Regions from separate parts of the Leucobacter sp. NPDC077196 genome, predicted to be linked through region 2. Evidence: predicted binding sites of a transcription regulator. Region 2 holds the regulator's gene; the other holds the start of a gene.
What was found. The regulator LexA, encoded in region 2, represses DNA repair genes until DNA is damaged. The targets are predictions, from matches to a motif close to TCGAACANNTGTTCGA.
Positions count from the first base shown of each region.

Region 1: ruvA (Holliday junction branch migration protein RuvA) is a predicted target of LexA. The motif match lies at 4,393-4,408, and genes of this name have one in related genera.

Region 1 covers NZ_JBFBML010000006.1:45,045-53,001, forward strand. Annotated here, with positions in the region: gene secF (protein translocase subunit SecF) at 1-280, opposite strand, end outside; gene secD (protein translocase subunit SecD) at 283-2,082, opposite strand; gene yajC (preprotein translocase subunit YajC) at 2,143-2,616, opposite strand; gene ruvB (Holliday junction branch migration DNA helicase RuvB) at 2,703-3,707, opposite strand; gene ruvA (Holliday junction branch migration protein RuvA) at 3,704-4,339, opposite strand; gene leuA (2-isopropylmalate synthase) at 4,513-6,273, opposite strand; gene AB0O71_RS07955 (DUF2207 domain-containing protein) at 6,477-7,957, shown strand, end outside.
Region 2 covers NZ_JBFBML010000001.1:579,468-587,424, reverse strand. Annotated here, with positions in the region: gene priA (bifunctional 1-(5-phosphoribosyl)-5-((5-phosphoribosylamino)methylideneamino)imidazole-4-carboxamide isomerase/phosphoribosylanthranilate isomerase PriA) at 1-177, opposite strand, end outside; gene hisH (imidazole glycerol phosphate synthase subunit HisH) at 270-920, opposite strand; gene hisB (imidazoleglycerol-phosphate dehydratase HisB) at 917-1,525, opposite strand; gene AB0O71_RS02810 (histidinol-phosphate transaminase) at 1,567-2,655, opposite strand; gene AB0O71_RS02805 (hypothetical protein) at 2,706-3,110, opposite strand; gene lexA (transcriptional repressor LexA) at 3,373-4,038, shown strand; gene lipB (lipoyl(octanoyl) transferase LipB) at 4,167-4,847, shown strand; gene lipA (lipoyl synthase) at 4,844-5,917, shown strand; gene AB0O71_RS02785 (methylenetetrahydrofolate reductase) at 5,928-6,833, opposite strand; gene AB0O71_RS02780 (hypothetical protein) at 6,830-7,957, opposite strand, start outside.

The DNA.
Region 1 (7,957 bases), on a different contig from region 2:
TCTGGGACACGCGGGGAGCACTCGAGGGCAGCTCCTCGCGCACAGCCTCCTCGGCGATCGCCGGATCGCGATCCTGATTCTCACCGAGATGCACCTGGAACTGGCTTCCGCCGGTGAATTCGATGCCGAAGGTGAAGCCGCCGCGCAGCAGCGGGCCAACCACGCAAATGATGATCAGGATGAGCGAGACGGTGTACCACGTCTTACGACGGCCGACGAAGTTGATCGACTTCTCACCGGTGTAGAGCGCGTTGCCGAACTCTGAGAATGAGCGGGCCATGGTCAGCTTTCCTTTCCGGCTGACGCGTCGGCCATGAGGGCCTTGCGTTCGGCGATGGTCTGTCGACGGGCGGCCTCCGCCTGGCTTCGGGCGTTCTTCTTGCCAGCACCGCGAGCGGAGACGGTCGGCTCGCGGAACTGCAGGCGTCCGCGGTACACCGCGCCGAGTTTTTGCGGATCGAGCCCCGAGAACGGATGGCCGCCCTGGTAGAAGCGGGTGCGCGCGAGCAGCGTCATCACCGGATGCGTGAAGAACGCGATGACGATGACGTCGACGAGCGTGGTCAGGCCGAGCGTGAACGCGAAGCCCTTCACGTTGCCCACTGCGAGGACGAACAGAATGACTGCGGCGAGGAAGTTCACGCCGTCGGACGCGAGCACGGTGCGGAATGCCTTCTTCCAGCCATGCTCCACCGCGCTCTCGATTGAGAACCCATCGCGCAATGCATCACGGATTCGTTCGAAGTAGACGATGAACGAGTCGGCCGTGAAGCCCACCGCGACGATGATGCCCGCGACGCCCGCGAGTGAGAGTCGATATCCCTGGCGCCAGGAGAAGAACGTCAGCAGCAGGTAGGTCAAGATGCCTGCGACCACCAGAGACGCGATCGTGAGCGAGCCGAGCGCACGGTACTGGAACGCCGAGTAGACGACGACCAGGAGCAGCCCGATCAGGCCTGCCAGCAGACCTGCCGAGAGCTGGCTCGTGCCCAGCGTCGCTGAGATGTCCTCCTGGCTCTGCACCGTGAAGTCGATCGGCAGTGCGCCGAACTTCAGCTGGTCGGCGAGGGCGCCCGCGGACTCCTGCGTGAACTGACCACTGATCGAGGGGCGGCCGTCGAGGATCTGCGCCTGCATCGTAGGCGCAGAGAGCACTCGCCCGTCGAGCACAAACGCGAACTGGTTCTGCGGTTCTGCAGCGCCGAAGAGTCGCGTGCTGATCTTGCCGAAGGTCTCGGTGCCCTGCTTGTTCATGGTGATCTGCACGACCCACTCGCCGGTGGACGCGCCGGTCGACGTGGTGCCGACCTGCGCGGTCGCATCGGTGATCACCGAGCCATCGAGCTCGACCGGGCCGAGGATGTACTTGGCGGCGCCGGTGTCATCGCACGTGATGAGCGGCCGATCTGCCGGCGAATTGCCGGCGTCGAGCGCCGCGTCCGACGAGCACGTGAAGGCATCGAACTTCTCCTGGAGCGCGGGGGTGATCCAGGCGATGTCCCCAGCGCTCTCGGGAATCGTCTCAGGATCGAGGCTCTCATCGTAGGCTTCCGATTCATCTTCAGCGGCCTCGCTGGCGGGCGCCTCATCAGCGGCCCCATCTTCCTCCGCGGTCTCGTCCGTGGAGTCATCCTCTGCAGCGCCGGCTTCGTCGCCCTCCTCAGCCGTGGCCTCGTCGATGCTCGCCCCGATGCCGTACGTCAGCACGGGCCGGAAATCGAGGTTCGCGGACGCCTCGATGCGTTGCATGGTCGCTTCGTCAGCTTTGCCCGGGATCGACACCGAGATGTTCTGGCTGCCTTGCGTGGTGATCTCCGCTTCGGAGACACCGGCCGCATCGACGCGCTGTCGAATAATCGACACCGCCTGCTGCAGCTGATCGCCGGCAACAGCCTCGCCGTCGGTCTGCTCCGCAGCGAGGAGCACCTGCGTACCACCCTGCAGATCGAGCGCGAGCTTCGGAGTCCAGGTTGCGTTGCTGTTGAAAACGCCGTATGAGATCAATCCCACGAGACCAACGATGAAGACCAGGAGGAGAATGAGGGAACGACGGGCCCTCCGGACGGCGGGTGAAGACGCCAAGACAGACTGCTTTCTCTAAACGTGGACAGAGATGGCCTCGGCATCACCGCGGCCATCGGTTCAGGCCTTCGGGGCCGAACCGTTCCCCTGCTCATCGACGTCGGAGCCCTTGTCGCCTTCGCGACGAGGATCGGCTTCAGGTGCGAGCGGGGCATCGCCTGCTGCGGTGGGATCCACGAGCGGCGGCGCGTCGGTCGCGCCGAAACGCTCCCCGAAGGCGGGATCGTCGTCGGGTGCGAGCTCGGAGCTCTCGGCCTCCTGCGGCGCATCGACCGGCGCGACGACCTGTGAGACCGCATTGCGGTGCACGACGAAGGTCGAGGTGCCGCTGCGCAGCGTGACCTTGTTGTCCTCTTCGTCGATCGAATCGATCGTGCCGAAGATGCCCGACTGGAGCATGACCTCGGCGCCGGGTTGAACGTTGTTCTGCAGCTCCTGCTGCGCCGCCTGGCGCTTCTTTCCGTTCCGGAACATGAAGAAGATCAACAGCGCGATCAGCGCGAACATCACAAGAGTGATCGGGTCCAGAGCCACAACGGTCCTTTCAACAGGCGAATTCATGCCTCTCATGAGGCACAGATTCGACCAGTTTAACGGGTCGCCGCTGGGAACACTCCATCTTATTCTGCGGGTATGCCCGGAGGCACCGCGCCGAGGTGCTCCCAGCCCAAGCGCGTCGCCACACGACCGCGCGGTGTGCGCGAGAGCAATCCGGTGCGCACGAGGAACGGCTCGACCACCGCTTCGATGGTCTCCGATTCCTCTCCTACTGAAACCGCGAGTGTCGAGAGGCCGACGGGCCCTCCGTTGAAGCGCTCCACCACAGCGCGCAGCACTTCACGATCCAGACGATCGAGCCCGTGATCGTCGACGTCGTACAGCGCGAGCGCAGCCTGAACCGTCGACGTGTCCCCCGGCACACCGTGCACCAGACCGTAGTCGCGCACGCGACGCAGGAGGCGGTTGGCGATTCGCGGGGTGCCCCGCGAGCGCCGTGCGATCTCGTCGATTCCGCTTTCGGAGAGCCCGAACTCGATGAGTCCGGAGGCGCGGCGCACCACGTTCGAGAGCTCGTCGTCGGAGTAGAACTCGAGGTGGGCGGTGAACCCGAAACGGTCTCGGAGCGGATTCGGCAGCAGGCCGGCCCGCGTCGTTGCTCCCACGAGCGTGAACGGCGACAATTCCAGTGGCACCGAAGTCGCCCCGGCACCCTTGCCCACCATGATGTCCACTTTGAAATCCTCCATGGCGAGGTACAGCATCTCCTCGGCGCTGCGGGCCATGCGGTGAATCTCGTCTATGAAGAGCACCTCACCGGGAGTCAACGCGGAGAGCACGGCGGCGAGGTCGCCCGCGTGCTGAATCGCGGGCCCCGATGTCTGGTGCAGGGGCTTGTCGAGCTCCGTCGCAACGATCATGGAGAGCGTCGTCTTGCCGAGGCCGGGCGGACCGGCGAGCAGAATGTGATCCGGCGTATGCCTCCGCATGGTTGCGGCGTCGAGCAGCAGACCCAGTTGGCGCCGAACCTTCGACTGCCCGACGAACTCGGCCAGGCTGGTCGGCCGCAGCGCCCCCTCATAGCCCTGCTCCGATGCGGTGGCCTGCGCCGAGAGCTCCCCGCTCATCGAGCGCCTCGCGATCCTCGGCCGCCGCTGCGACCCGCTTGCAACAGGGCGAGCGCGGCCCGCAGCAACCCGGCGCTGTCATCGGGAGCACCGGCCTCACGCGCGTCCTGGACCGCCTGTCCGGCTTCGGCGTCGCCCCAGCCCAGGCCGACGAGGCCTTCGCGCACCCCATCGGCGACCGCGTCGGACTCGCGCGGCACCGATTCGGACGAACCGTCGACGTTCAACTCGAGGTGCGAGAGCTTGCCCGCCAGCGAGAGCGTGATGAGTTTCGCAGTTTTCGGGCCGATGCCCGAGACCTTGCGAAACGGCTTCTCGTCGTCGAGGGCGACTGCGGCCGCGATCTCCGCGGGTGTGAGAGCCGAGAGCACGCCGAGCGCGCTGCGCGGGCCGACGCCAGACACGGCGATCAAGTGGCCGAAGACGGCGAGTTCGGCCTCGGTCGCGAACCCGAACAACGTCAGGGAGTCCTCGCGCACCACAAGCGACGTCTGCAGGTGCAGCTGATCGCCGGGCACCGCGGCCGAGACGCGTCCGCTCGGCACTTCGACGCGCATCCCGAGCCCTCCGAGCTCGACGACGACCCACCCGGCACCCGCAGCGAGCACGGGCCCGCGAATCGAAGCAATCACGTGATCAGCCTAGAAGACCAACGCGCGATCGACCGCCTCGCCACACCGCACATTCGAACATATCTACGAAAACTCCCTCAACCCCGCGAGCGGGGTCACCCTCGGTGCGTGTCGCCGGGGCAACACGCACGAAGAGTGACCCCGCTCGCAGGGGGAAGGGGTGGATCGAGCACTCAGGCGTGGATGGACTCCGCAGCAGTGCCGTTGCGCACAGCTCGATTCACCGCGCTCACGATCGCCTCGAGCGTCGCGCGGCTCGTGTCCGCGTCGATGCCGACGCCCCAGAGACGCTGACCATCGACCTCGAGGTCGACGTACGACGCGGCGACGGCATCGCCGCCCGAGCTCATCGCGTGCTCCACATAATCGAAGAGCGTCACCGCATGCCCCGCCTCGTTGAGCGCGTTCAAGAACGCGTCGACCGGACCGTTGCCCCGCGCGGTGAGCCGCTGATCCTCGGATCCGACGCGGTAGTCCACGATCAGCTCGGTCACACCGTCTCCGGCGCTCGTGGTTGCGGTACGGAAGATCTTGTACCGCCCCCAGTTCTCCGCGTCCTCGACCTGCGTCGGAAGGTACTCGTCCTGGAAGATGCGCCAGATCTCGTCGCTCGACATCTCTCCGCCCGCCGTGTCGGTCACGCGCTGCACGACCGAGCTGAACTCGATCTGCAGGCGCCTCGGCAGGTCGAGGTGATGGTCGGTCTTCAACAGGTAGGCGACGCCTCCCTTGCCCGACTGCGAGTTCACGCGAATCACGGCCTCGTACGAGCGTCCGAGATCCTTCGGATCCACGGGCAGGTACGGCACCGCCCATTCGATCTCGTCGACGCTCGTTCCAGCCGATGCCGCGTCCTGCGCCATCCGCTCGAAGCCCTTCTTGATCGCATCCTGATGCGATCCCGAAAATGCGGTGTAGACCAGGTCGCCCGCCCACGGGCTCCGCTCGGGCACGCGCAGCTGGTTGCAGTACTCGGCGGTGCGGCGAACTTCATCGAGGCGCGAGAAGTCGATCTGCGGATCGATGCCCTGCGTGAACAAGTTGATGCCGAGCGCGACGAGGTCGACGTTGCCGGTGCGCTCGCCGTTGCCGAACAGGCAGCCCTCGATGCGATCGGCCCCTGCCTGGTACCCCAGCTCGGCGGCCGCCACAGCGGTGCCGCGATCGTTGTGCGGGTGCAGCGAGAGAATCACGTTCTCGCGGTGGGCCAGGTGCCGGCTCATCCACTCGATCGAATCGGCGTAGACATTCGGTGTCGCCATCTCGACCGTCGCCGGCAGATTGATGATCACCTTGCGCTCGGCGGTCGGCTCGAGCACCTCGAGCACCTCGTTGCAGACCTCGACGGCGTACTCGAGTTCGGTGCCCGTGTACGACTCGGGCGAGTACTCGTAGTAGACCTCGGTGCCGGCGCAGATGTGCTCGCTCGCCTTGCAGATCTTGGCACCGTCGACCGCGATCTGCTTGATGCCGGCGCGGTCGGAGCGGAACACGACGTCCCGCTGCAGAATGCTTGTGGAGTTGTACAGGTGCACGATCGCGCGCTTGGCCCCGATGAGCGACTCGTAGGTGCGCGTGATGAGGTGCTCGCGCGCCTGAGTCAGCACCTGAATGGTGACGTCGGCGGGAATCGCGTCGTCCTCGATGAGGTGCCGCACGAAGTCGAAATCAGTCTGGCTCGCCGAGGGGAACCCGACCTCAATCTCCTTGTACCCCATCTTGACCAGCAGATCGAACATGATCCGCTTGCGCTCAGGGCTCATGGGATCGATGAGGGCCTGATTGCCGTCGCGGAGGTCGACCGCGCACCAGCGCGGCGCCCCGGTGATGCGCTTCGAGGGCCACGTGCGATCGGGCAGATCAACGTCGATGATCTCGTGGAACGGGCGGTACCGATGGGTCGGCATCCCGGAAGGCTGCTGCAGGTTCTGCATGTGCTCGTCTTTCTCGTCGTGGTCTTGCTCAGCCAAACACGAACACCGCGACGAGGGAGGCCAGAGACTGATTAATTCGAAGTCGAGGACTCGTCGCGGCAGCTAAGGAGAAGCGAGCCGAACAGCATGCATGTCACTCTAGCAGCTGCGGCGCCGCTTCGGGCTCTGGCCGCTGGGCGCGGGTGTGCCCTAGCCTGATTCGTATGACCACAGGCATGCGCACCTCTCGCGGCATCATCGTCGCTCTCGCAATCGTCGCCGCGGCAGCCGCGTGGGTTCTCCCGCAGCCCGCCGTTCCCGCTGTAGCCGACGTGTCGGATTTCTCGTACCGCAGTTGGGATGTCGCCTACGAGATCGACGTCGACAAGGCGGGCAGGGCGGTCGCCCAGGTGACCGAGACGCTCGTCGCCGAATTTCCCGACTTCGACCAGAATCGCGGAATCGTGCGGGGCCTGCCCGAGAAGTACGAGGGCAGCTCGACGAATCCGTCGAATTTCACGGTGACTGACGCGTCGGGCGCATCCGTGCCCTTCGAGATCGAAGCAGACGACGGCTTTGTGGCGGTACTCACCGGCGACGATCGCTTCGTGCGCGGTGTGCAGACCTACGTGATCTCGTACACGCTCGAAGATGTCGTGCTCGCGCGCGACGACGCGGCCGCCGACGAGTTCAACTGGGACCTCGTGGACTTCGAGCACGAGCAGCCGATCGACAGCTTCGGCGCGACGGTCGCTTTCGGCCCCGGGCTGGCGGATCGCGTGAACGGCGACGCCCGCTGCTACGTCGGCCCGCCCGGCTCGACCGACGAATGCGCGATCGAGGCCTCGACAGACGGGGCGGAGTTCTCGATCAGCGGTGTCGAGCTCGGAGCGCAAGAGGGCGTGACCGCCGCCATCGGCCTCGAACCGGGGTCCGTCGTGCAGCCGTCAAGTCGCCTCCCGAACTTCACACTCGACACGCTCCCACTGCTCATCGGCGGCGCCGCGCTCGGCGCGTCAGGAATCGCCGCAGGATCCGCGATCCGCCTGCGGAGTCGCCGCAAAACGGGCCGCGGAACCATCGTCGCCCAATACGACGTCCCCGAAACGCTGCCCCCTCTGGTCGCAGGGCCCGTTGCCGGCGTCTCCGCGAAAACGGCCCCCGCCCAACTCGTGCACCTGGCGGTGCGCGGGGCGATCCGCATCGAAGACGGCGAGGCGGAGAACGGGCTGTTCGGGCCGAAAGACGCCCAGCCCGTGCTGCGCCTCGTCGATCCGAATCGCGCCGCAGATCCCCTCGACGCGGCTACCCTCACCGCGCTCTTCCCCGATGCGGCGCCGGGTGACGCGATCACGCTTCCCAAGAGCGACGAGCACTTCGGCAAGCAGATGCAAGAACTGGAGTCATCGGGACCGAAGGCTGCGCTGAATCGCGGATACTTCGAAACGGTGCACGTTGCGAGCGCTCGGCGCTGGGGCTGGATCGCGATCGGGCTCGTCCTCGTGCTCGGCGGATTCACGGTCGCGGCCCTGGCGGTCCGTGAGAACGCCCTCCCGGCGATCTTCATCGTCATGGGGATCGTCGCCCTCATCGCCGCACTGGCCTCGATCGTGAAGCAGCGCGTGTACACGCCGCTCGGCGCCGAGACGCGCGAGTACCTCCTGGGAGTGCGCGAGTTCATCTCGGTCGCTGAAGCCGATCGTCT
Region 2 (7,957 bases):
GTCGACCAGGTGGATCCACTCGGCGCCCTGTTCGATCCAGTCGAGCGCGGCATCCACCGGGCTGCCGTAATCGGTCTCGGTCCCGGCTTCACCCTGGGTGAGCCGCACCGCCTGTCCGTCGACCATGTCGATTGCCGGAAGCAACTCGAGCTTCGGGCGTTCGGCGAGTTCGCTCATGCGTGTTTCTCCTTCTCGGGGTGCGCCGCCGCTCATGCAGCGGTTCCGGCCTACTGGCAGCGAGTCGACCACGGACCGACCGGCTGCCGGGCTTACAGCGTCTCGATCCAGTTGCGCAACAACCGGATGCCTGCGTCGCCCGACTTCTCGGGGTGGAACTGGGTGGCACTCAGCGGGCCGTTCTCGACCGCAGCGACGAATCGCTCGCCGTGCTCTGCCCACGTGACGAGCGGGCGCGTGGCGGCCGTGCGCCCCTCGATAGTCCACTCCGTCGCGGCGTTGCTGTGGACGAAGTAGAAGCGTTCGCCTTCGAGCCCCGCGAACAGGCGCGACCCCTGCGGAACCTCGACGGTGTTCCATCCCATGTGCGGGAGCACCGGGGCGTCGAGTTGCCGCACCGTTCCTGGCCACTGCCCGAGACCCTCGGTCTCGACGCCGCGCTCGATGCCGTGCGCGAACATCACCTGCTCCCCGACGCAGATGCCGAGCACCGGGCGCCCGCCGGCGAGTCTCCGATCGATGAGCTCATCGCCGCGCACGGCGCGCAGCTGGCGCATGACCGCGTCGAAGGCGCCCACGCCCGGGACGAGCAGCCCGTCAGCGGCCATCACAGCGGCGGGATCGCGCGTCAGTTCGACATCGGCGCCCGCGTGCGCGAGCGCTTTCACCGCTGAGTGCACGTTGCCCGAGCCGTAGTCGAGCACCACCACTGATTTGCGCGAGGGCTCCGACGCTGACGTCACAGTGCGCCCTTGGTCGACGGCACACCGGCGACGAGCGGATCGAGCGCCTTGGCCTCGCGGAATGCTCGGGCGAATGCCTTGAACTCGGCTTCGGCGATGTGATGCGGATCGCGACCCTCGAGCAGCTTCAGGTGCACGGTGAGGCGCGCGTTCAGCGTCAGGGCTTCGAAGAAGTGCCGCACCATCGACCCGGTGAAGTGGCCGCCGATGAGATGCAGTTCGTACCCGACGGGCTCGCCACCGTGCACGAGGTAGGGCCGCCCCGAGATGTCGACCACGGCCTGCGCGAGCGCCTCGTCGAGAGGCACCAGCGCATCGCCGTAGCGGGAGATGCCCGCCTTGTCGCCGAGCGCTTCGAGAATGGCTTGGCCGAGCAGAATTCCGGTGTCTTCCACCGTGTGGTGGACGTCGATGTGCACGTCGCCGACCGCGTCAACCGTGAGGTCGGTCAAGGAGTGCCGGGCGAACGCGGTGAGCATGTGATCGAAGAACGGCACACCGGTCTCGATGCGCGATTCACCCGTGCCATCGAGATCGACGGAGATGCTGATCTGCGACTCACTGGTGGAACGCGTGAGCGAGGCGGTGCGCGGTGCTGCAGTCATACTGCCCATCCTATCGGCGATCCCCGCGGGTTCGGCCGCGTTCAGCCCTGGGCCCCGCCCGGGCCGAGCGCCGCGATCGCCTCGATCACTGCGCTCGTCTCCGCCTCGGTGCCCGCCGTGATGCGGAGATGACCCGGGATGCTGAGGTTGCGGATCAGAATGCCCCGCTCACGCAGCGCCTCGAACGTCGCTGCAGGGTCGGTGAAACCACCGACGAGCACGAAGTTCGCGCCAGAGGGGTGCACTCGGTACCCGAGTTCGGTCAGGGCCCGGGCGAGTCGATCACGCTGCGCGCTGATGTCTGCGACAGTCGCCAGCATCGCGTCTGCGTGGCGAATGGCTGCGGTCGCCGCTGCCTGGGTGAGCGCAGAAAGATGGTACGGGAGGCGCACCAGTCGAAGGGCGTCGATCACTGCCGCGTCAGCGGCGAGATACCCGAGGCGCACGCCGGCGAAGGCGAAGGCCTTGCTCATGGTGCGCGATACCAGGAGTCGGTGCCGCCCCGGGAGGAGCGACACGGCGCTCTCGCGATCCGTATCGAACTCCTGATACGCCTCGTCAACGACAAGAATTCCGTCGAAGGCGTCGTAAGCCGCAAGAATCACGTCACGATCGAGGGTCGTTCCCGTGGGGTTGTTCGGACCGCACAGTATCGCGACATCCGGTTGATGCTTCTGAAGCGCTTCGACGACCGACTCCGGAGTGAGCACGTAGTCGGCGGGACGCTCGACGGCGATCCACTCGGTATCGGTTCCCGATGCGAGCAGCGGATACATCGAATAGGTCGGCGTGAAGCTCAACAGCGAACGCCCCGGACCGGCGAACGCCTGGAGCACCTGCTGCAGCACCTCGTTCGAACCGTTTGCCGCCCAGAGTTGATCCGGGCCGAGCCCGTGGCCGAGATACCCGGCGAGAGAGACTCGCAGTTCGGTGAACTCACGATCCGGATATCGATTCACTCCCGTCACCGCGCGAGCGAGCGACTGCACAATATCGATTGCGACGTGCTCGGGGATGGGATGCGTATTCTCGTTGACGTTCAAGCTCACCCTCACCGCGTCCTGCGGCGCGCCATACGGCTGCTGCCCGACGAGGTTGTCGCGGAGAGGAAGATCGCTCAGGCTAGTCACCCACCCAGTCTAGAGCCGAAACCGCACCCGACCGTGGGGCGACGGGACGCTCAGACCCCGAGTTCGTCTCCCGACACCACCAGCGGATTGCCCGAGTACCGCAACGGCACCGCGATCGCTTCGCCCGCCTGTACCGACGAGTCGTCAAGCTGGTTCAAGTGCACGATCTCAGTGATGAGATCGCGGGGGTCGGCGGAGGGATCGAGATGCGTCGCCAGCGACCAGAGCGAAGTACCCGGCTGCACCACCACATACTCGAATTGCTCACCACGCGGGCCCTCACCCGATGCCATTGCCTCAGGGGCGGCGAAGGATGCAAACAGTGCGAGCAATCCGGCGATCAGCACTGTCGCAGCACCGCCGAGCACGATGCGCCCGCGTCGGGTCAGGCGGAGGGCGCCCGAAGCTTCGGTCGACTCTCGTGATTCCTGACTCAGAACCGCTGATGCGCTCATGATGATCTCCCTTCGTTGGTGACGGCCGCAAGCATTCAAGCTCATGCGAACATCTGTTTCGAATATATATTCGATGAATCGAAACCGCAAGGCCACAGTCGAAGGTATGTTTCGCTGTTTTTCCGCGACACTCGAACATATGTTTGCCGGTGTTCGAACGGTGCGGCTAGGGTTTCGGTCAACGGGATCACTGAATCAGCACCCACCGACATTCATGGATCGCGCCCCCTCCGCATCGCCCTCTGGGCCAGAAAGGACAGCGATGAGCGACGCAGCCACGCCCCGATCCATGAAGCCGTTGAGCGAGAAGCAGCAGGCGATCCTCGAGTGCATCGCCCGATCAGTGGAGAGCCGCGGGTACCCGCCGAGCATGCGCGAGATCGGCGATGCCGTTGGGCTCTCATCGCTCTCGAGCGTGACGCACCAGCTCAGCCGCCTCGAACTCGGCGGGTACATCAGGCGCGATCCAAACCGGCCCCGCGCCCTCGAGATCCTGGTAGAGCTGGCCTCGACATCAGCGGCCATCGCAGAGACGCCGGCGCAACGACCCGAAGAAGCGGCGTACGTCCCCCTCGTCGGGCAGATCGCCGCCGGGGTCCCGATCACAGCAGAACAGCAGGTCGAGGAGATCGTCCCGCTCCCGCGCGCTCTCGTCGGAGACGGACAGCTCTTCATGCTGCGCGTCGTGGGCGACTCGATGATCGACGCTGCGATCTGCGACGGCGACTTCGTCGTCATTCGGCAGCAGCGGGAGGCTGAGAACGGAGACATCGTGGCCGCGATGCTCGATGGCGAGGCCACGGTGAAGGTGTTCCGTCGCCGAGACGGGCACACCTGGCTTCTACCGCGCAATAGCGCGTTCGAGCCGATCCTCGGTGACCACGCCGAAGTGCTTGGACGGGTGGTCGCGGTCTTCCGTTCGGTCTAGCCCTCCGGCGCTGCTGCGCAGCGCCGGAGCAGCGCCCACCGCGACAGCACGGCGCGAACCCCGACAGCTCACACTTGGGTTCGCTCCCGCGATTGCTTTGTTGCACCGGGTCTATCTAAAGTGATGGCATGGCTGATACCCCGTCGTCGATCCCCTCCGCTCTGCCCGGAGTAACGATGCTCCAGGTCGGATTCGACCCCGACTACGTCCCATATGCGCGCGGTCTCGAACTCCAGTCACAGGCCGTCGGCCGAATCGACCAGGGCGCCGACCGCGGCACCATCCTCTTGCTGGAGCACGAACCGGTGTACACCGCAGGTCGCCGCTCCGAGCCGGGTGAACACCCCGTGGACGGAAGCCCGGTCGTCCCGGTCGATCGCGGCGGCCGGGTGACCTGGCACGGCCCGGGCCAACTCGTGTGCTACCCGATCGTTCTGCTGCGACGCGGGGCCGGCGTCGTCGACCTCGTACGGGCGCTCGAAGCCGCGATCATCGAGACGATGGCCGAGTATGCTCTCCTGGGCTTCCGCGTCGACGGCCGTTCGGGAGTATGGGCCACGCACGGCGAAGGCCCACCGGCGAAGGTCGCACAGGTCGGCCTGCACGCCCGCGCCGGCATCGTCACCCACGGTATCGCGATCAACTGCTGCAACGATCTCGCTCCGTTCGCCACGTTCGTACCGTGCGGAATTCAAGATGCCGGGGTCACGACGCTGAGTGCGCTCGCCGGTCGCAGGATCGCACCGGCGGCGGTGGCGCCCCGCCTCCAGGCGCGTCTCGCGGAAGCGATCGCGGAGCTCGTCGCTTGAGCGCGCGTCGCCTGCCATCGATCGGCACTCGCCCCGAGTCGGAGGGCCGCCCGCTCCTCCGCATCGAGGCGCGCAACGCCGAGACCCCGATCGAACGGAAGCCCGAGTGGATCAAGACCCGCGCCCGGCTCGGCCCGGAGTACCGGCAGGTGCGCGACCTGGTCGCGAGCGAGGGGCTCCACACCGTCTGCCAGGAAGCCGGCTGCCCCAACGTCTTCGAGTGCTGGGAGGATCGCGAAGCCACCTTCCTCATCGGCGGATCGATCTGCACTCGGAGGTGCGATTTCTGCATGATCACAAGTGGCAAGCCCCTCGCGCTGGATCGCGATGAACCGCGTCGCGTAGCGGAATCGGTGCGCACCATGGGCCTGAAGTACGCGACGATCACGGGGGTCACGCGCGATGATCTTCCAGACACGGGCGCATGGCTCTACGCCGAGACCATCCGTCAGGTGCATGCAATGAACCCTGGTTCGGGCGTCGAGGTACTCGTGGACGACCTCGGAGGGCGTGCCGAGGATCTCGAGCAGGTGTTCGCAGCAGCGCCGCAAGTGTTCGCCCACAATCTCGAGACTGTGCCCCGCATCTTCCGCCGCATCCGCCCCGGCTTCCGCTACGAACGTTCGCTGAGCGTGATCGCTCGGGCGCGCGACTCCGGGATGGTCACCAAGTCGAACCTGATCCTCGGCATGGGTGAGACCCGCGCCGAGGTCTCTGAGACCATGGCTGAGCTCAGGGCCGCAGGGTGCGAGATCCTCACGCTGACGCAGTACCTGCGCCCCTCGGCACGGCACCACCCGATCGATCGCTGGGTACGCCCCGAGGAGTTCAGGGAGCTGCAATCCGAAGCCGAATCGCTCGGCTTCTCCGGTGTGCTCGCGGGCCCCCTCGTGCGATCCTCCTACCGCGCCGGGCGCCTCTGGGCGCAGACGATGCGCGCGACCGGCAGAACGGTACCCGAGGCGTTGCAGCACCTCGCGAAACGCGCGCCGACCTCGTACCCTCAGGCCGTGCAGGCGCTGCAGCCGACCGAGCCCGAGGCGAGTTCGGACCGCATCGCGGCCGAATGAGCGGAAAGCCCTACACGACTGGATCCGGTGTCAGCAGACCCAGCTCGCGGAGCACGGCGAGGACCTGCTCGTGCCGGTTGAACGTATAGAGGTGCACCGACGGTGCACCTCCTGCGAGCAACTCTCGCGCGAGGGCGACAGTGTGCTCGACCCCCAATTCCGGCGCGTAGCCGCCCTCTGCGTCCAGTTCGTGCGCGAGGTCTGCCGGAGCCGGCTGCCCGGCGAGCGAGGCGACCTTGCGCAGCTGCGCACTGGTCGCGACCGGCATGAGTCCGGGCAGCACGGGAATGCGGAGTCCGGCCGATCGGGCATCATCGACGAACGACAGATAGTCGTCAGCGTGGAAGAAGAGCTGGGTGATCGCCAGATTCGCCCCGGACTCCTGCTTCGCCACGAGCCAGTCGATGTCTTCGGCGCGCGAGCGGGAGAGTGGATGGCCGTTCGGGTATGCCGCGACCGCCGTGCGGCCGACACTCGTCAACGCAGGTCGATCCGCGCGCGCCTCTGCGATCAAGCGCACGAGTTCGAGCGCACTCAACGACCCCGCGACCTGCGCGTCGCTCTCGTCGAACCCACGCGGCGGATCGCCGCGGAGCGCGAGGAAGTCGTGTACTCCCGCATCCATGATGGCGTGGATCGCGCCTCGCACGGCCTCCCGGCTTTCTCCGACGGTCGTCAGGTGCGCGAGCGGCAGCGCATCGGTGTGGTTGCGCAGATACGTGACGAGATCGAGCGACGCGTCACGATTCGATCCGTTCGCCCCGTACGTCACGGAGATGAAGTCGGGATCTGCTGCCGAGAGGTGCTGCACCGCGTGCCCGAGTGCGAGCGCCGCCGCTCCCGAACGCGCCGGAAAGACCTCGAACGAGAATCGGGCGCGTGCCTCGCCCCGGCTCGGCAGCAGGAACGAGTTCATGCGGTCTTCTCCGTGCGATCTTCGGATGCCGCTGCTCCCGAGGCAGCCGACGAGCCCGATACGCGCACTGTTGCCCTCACCCCGGTGCGGCCGAATCCGGCGTACGACGCCGGAGCCGCTTCGTGCCCGCCGATCTCCTCTTGCGCGAGTCGTGTGCCGCGCACGCGCGCCGCGATCTTTGCGAAGGCGACGTCTCGAGCGAAGTCGGGTGATCCGTGTTTCGGCTTCTCATCGATGAGATAGGGCGAGAAGCCGCAGTCGTCCGTCGAACCGAGCAGCTCGGGTGGAATGAATCGGGCAGCGCGCACCAGCTGGTCCCGCACCTCAGCAGCGGTCTCGAGCTTCGGATTCATCGGGTCGGTCACGCCGATGAGCACCCGTGGCGTCGCACCCGATTCCCGCGTGCGCTGGCGCAGCTGCCTGCCGATCAGCCGCGCCACTCGATCCGGGTCCTTTTCGCTCGCAGCCTGCACGAGGAAGTAGCCGGCTTCGATCTGGAAGAGCTCGGGAATCAGCCCCGCGTAGTCCACGTCGGCGCTGTGCGCGGAATCGTGGTCGTTCCCCGGGCACGTATGCACGCCGACCGCGGCGCGCTGCGCGCGGGGCAGTTCGGCGAGCACCCGGTTGATGAGGTCGATGAAGCCGCCGAGCGCGTCGGGTCCCGCCCACGGCGCGCGCACGTCGCGACGCAGGGCGAGGCGCCCCTCGGTGAAGTCGATCGTGACCCGTGAGGCCCCTGCGGCGAAGCTGCGACTAATGTCTTCGGCGCACCCCGCGACGACATCGTCGAAAAACTCGTCGCGCGAGTAGTCGCCCAGGCCGTCGGCGGGCACCATGAGCGAGAGCATTGAGGGCGAGATCACGGCCTGTTTCAGCGGGAGGTCCGTGAGCGGCCGCGCCGCAGCGACATCCTCGGCCGCCCACGAGCGGAATCGGAACGGACCGCGCGCGAGACTCGGGATGACACGGTGATGCCCGTCGGCGAACACCGCGAACACCGGGCCTTGCCGCACCTCGTCGTCATCGAAGGACGTGCCGAGCGGGTAGCTGGCGAAGCTCTGCCGGCGCTGCTCGCCATCGCTCACGAGGGGCGAACCCGTCTCGGCGAATCGCGCGAGCGTGTC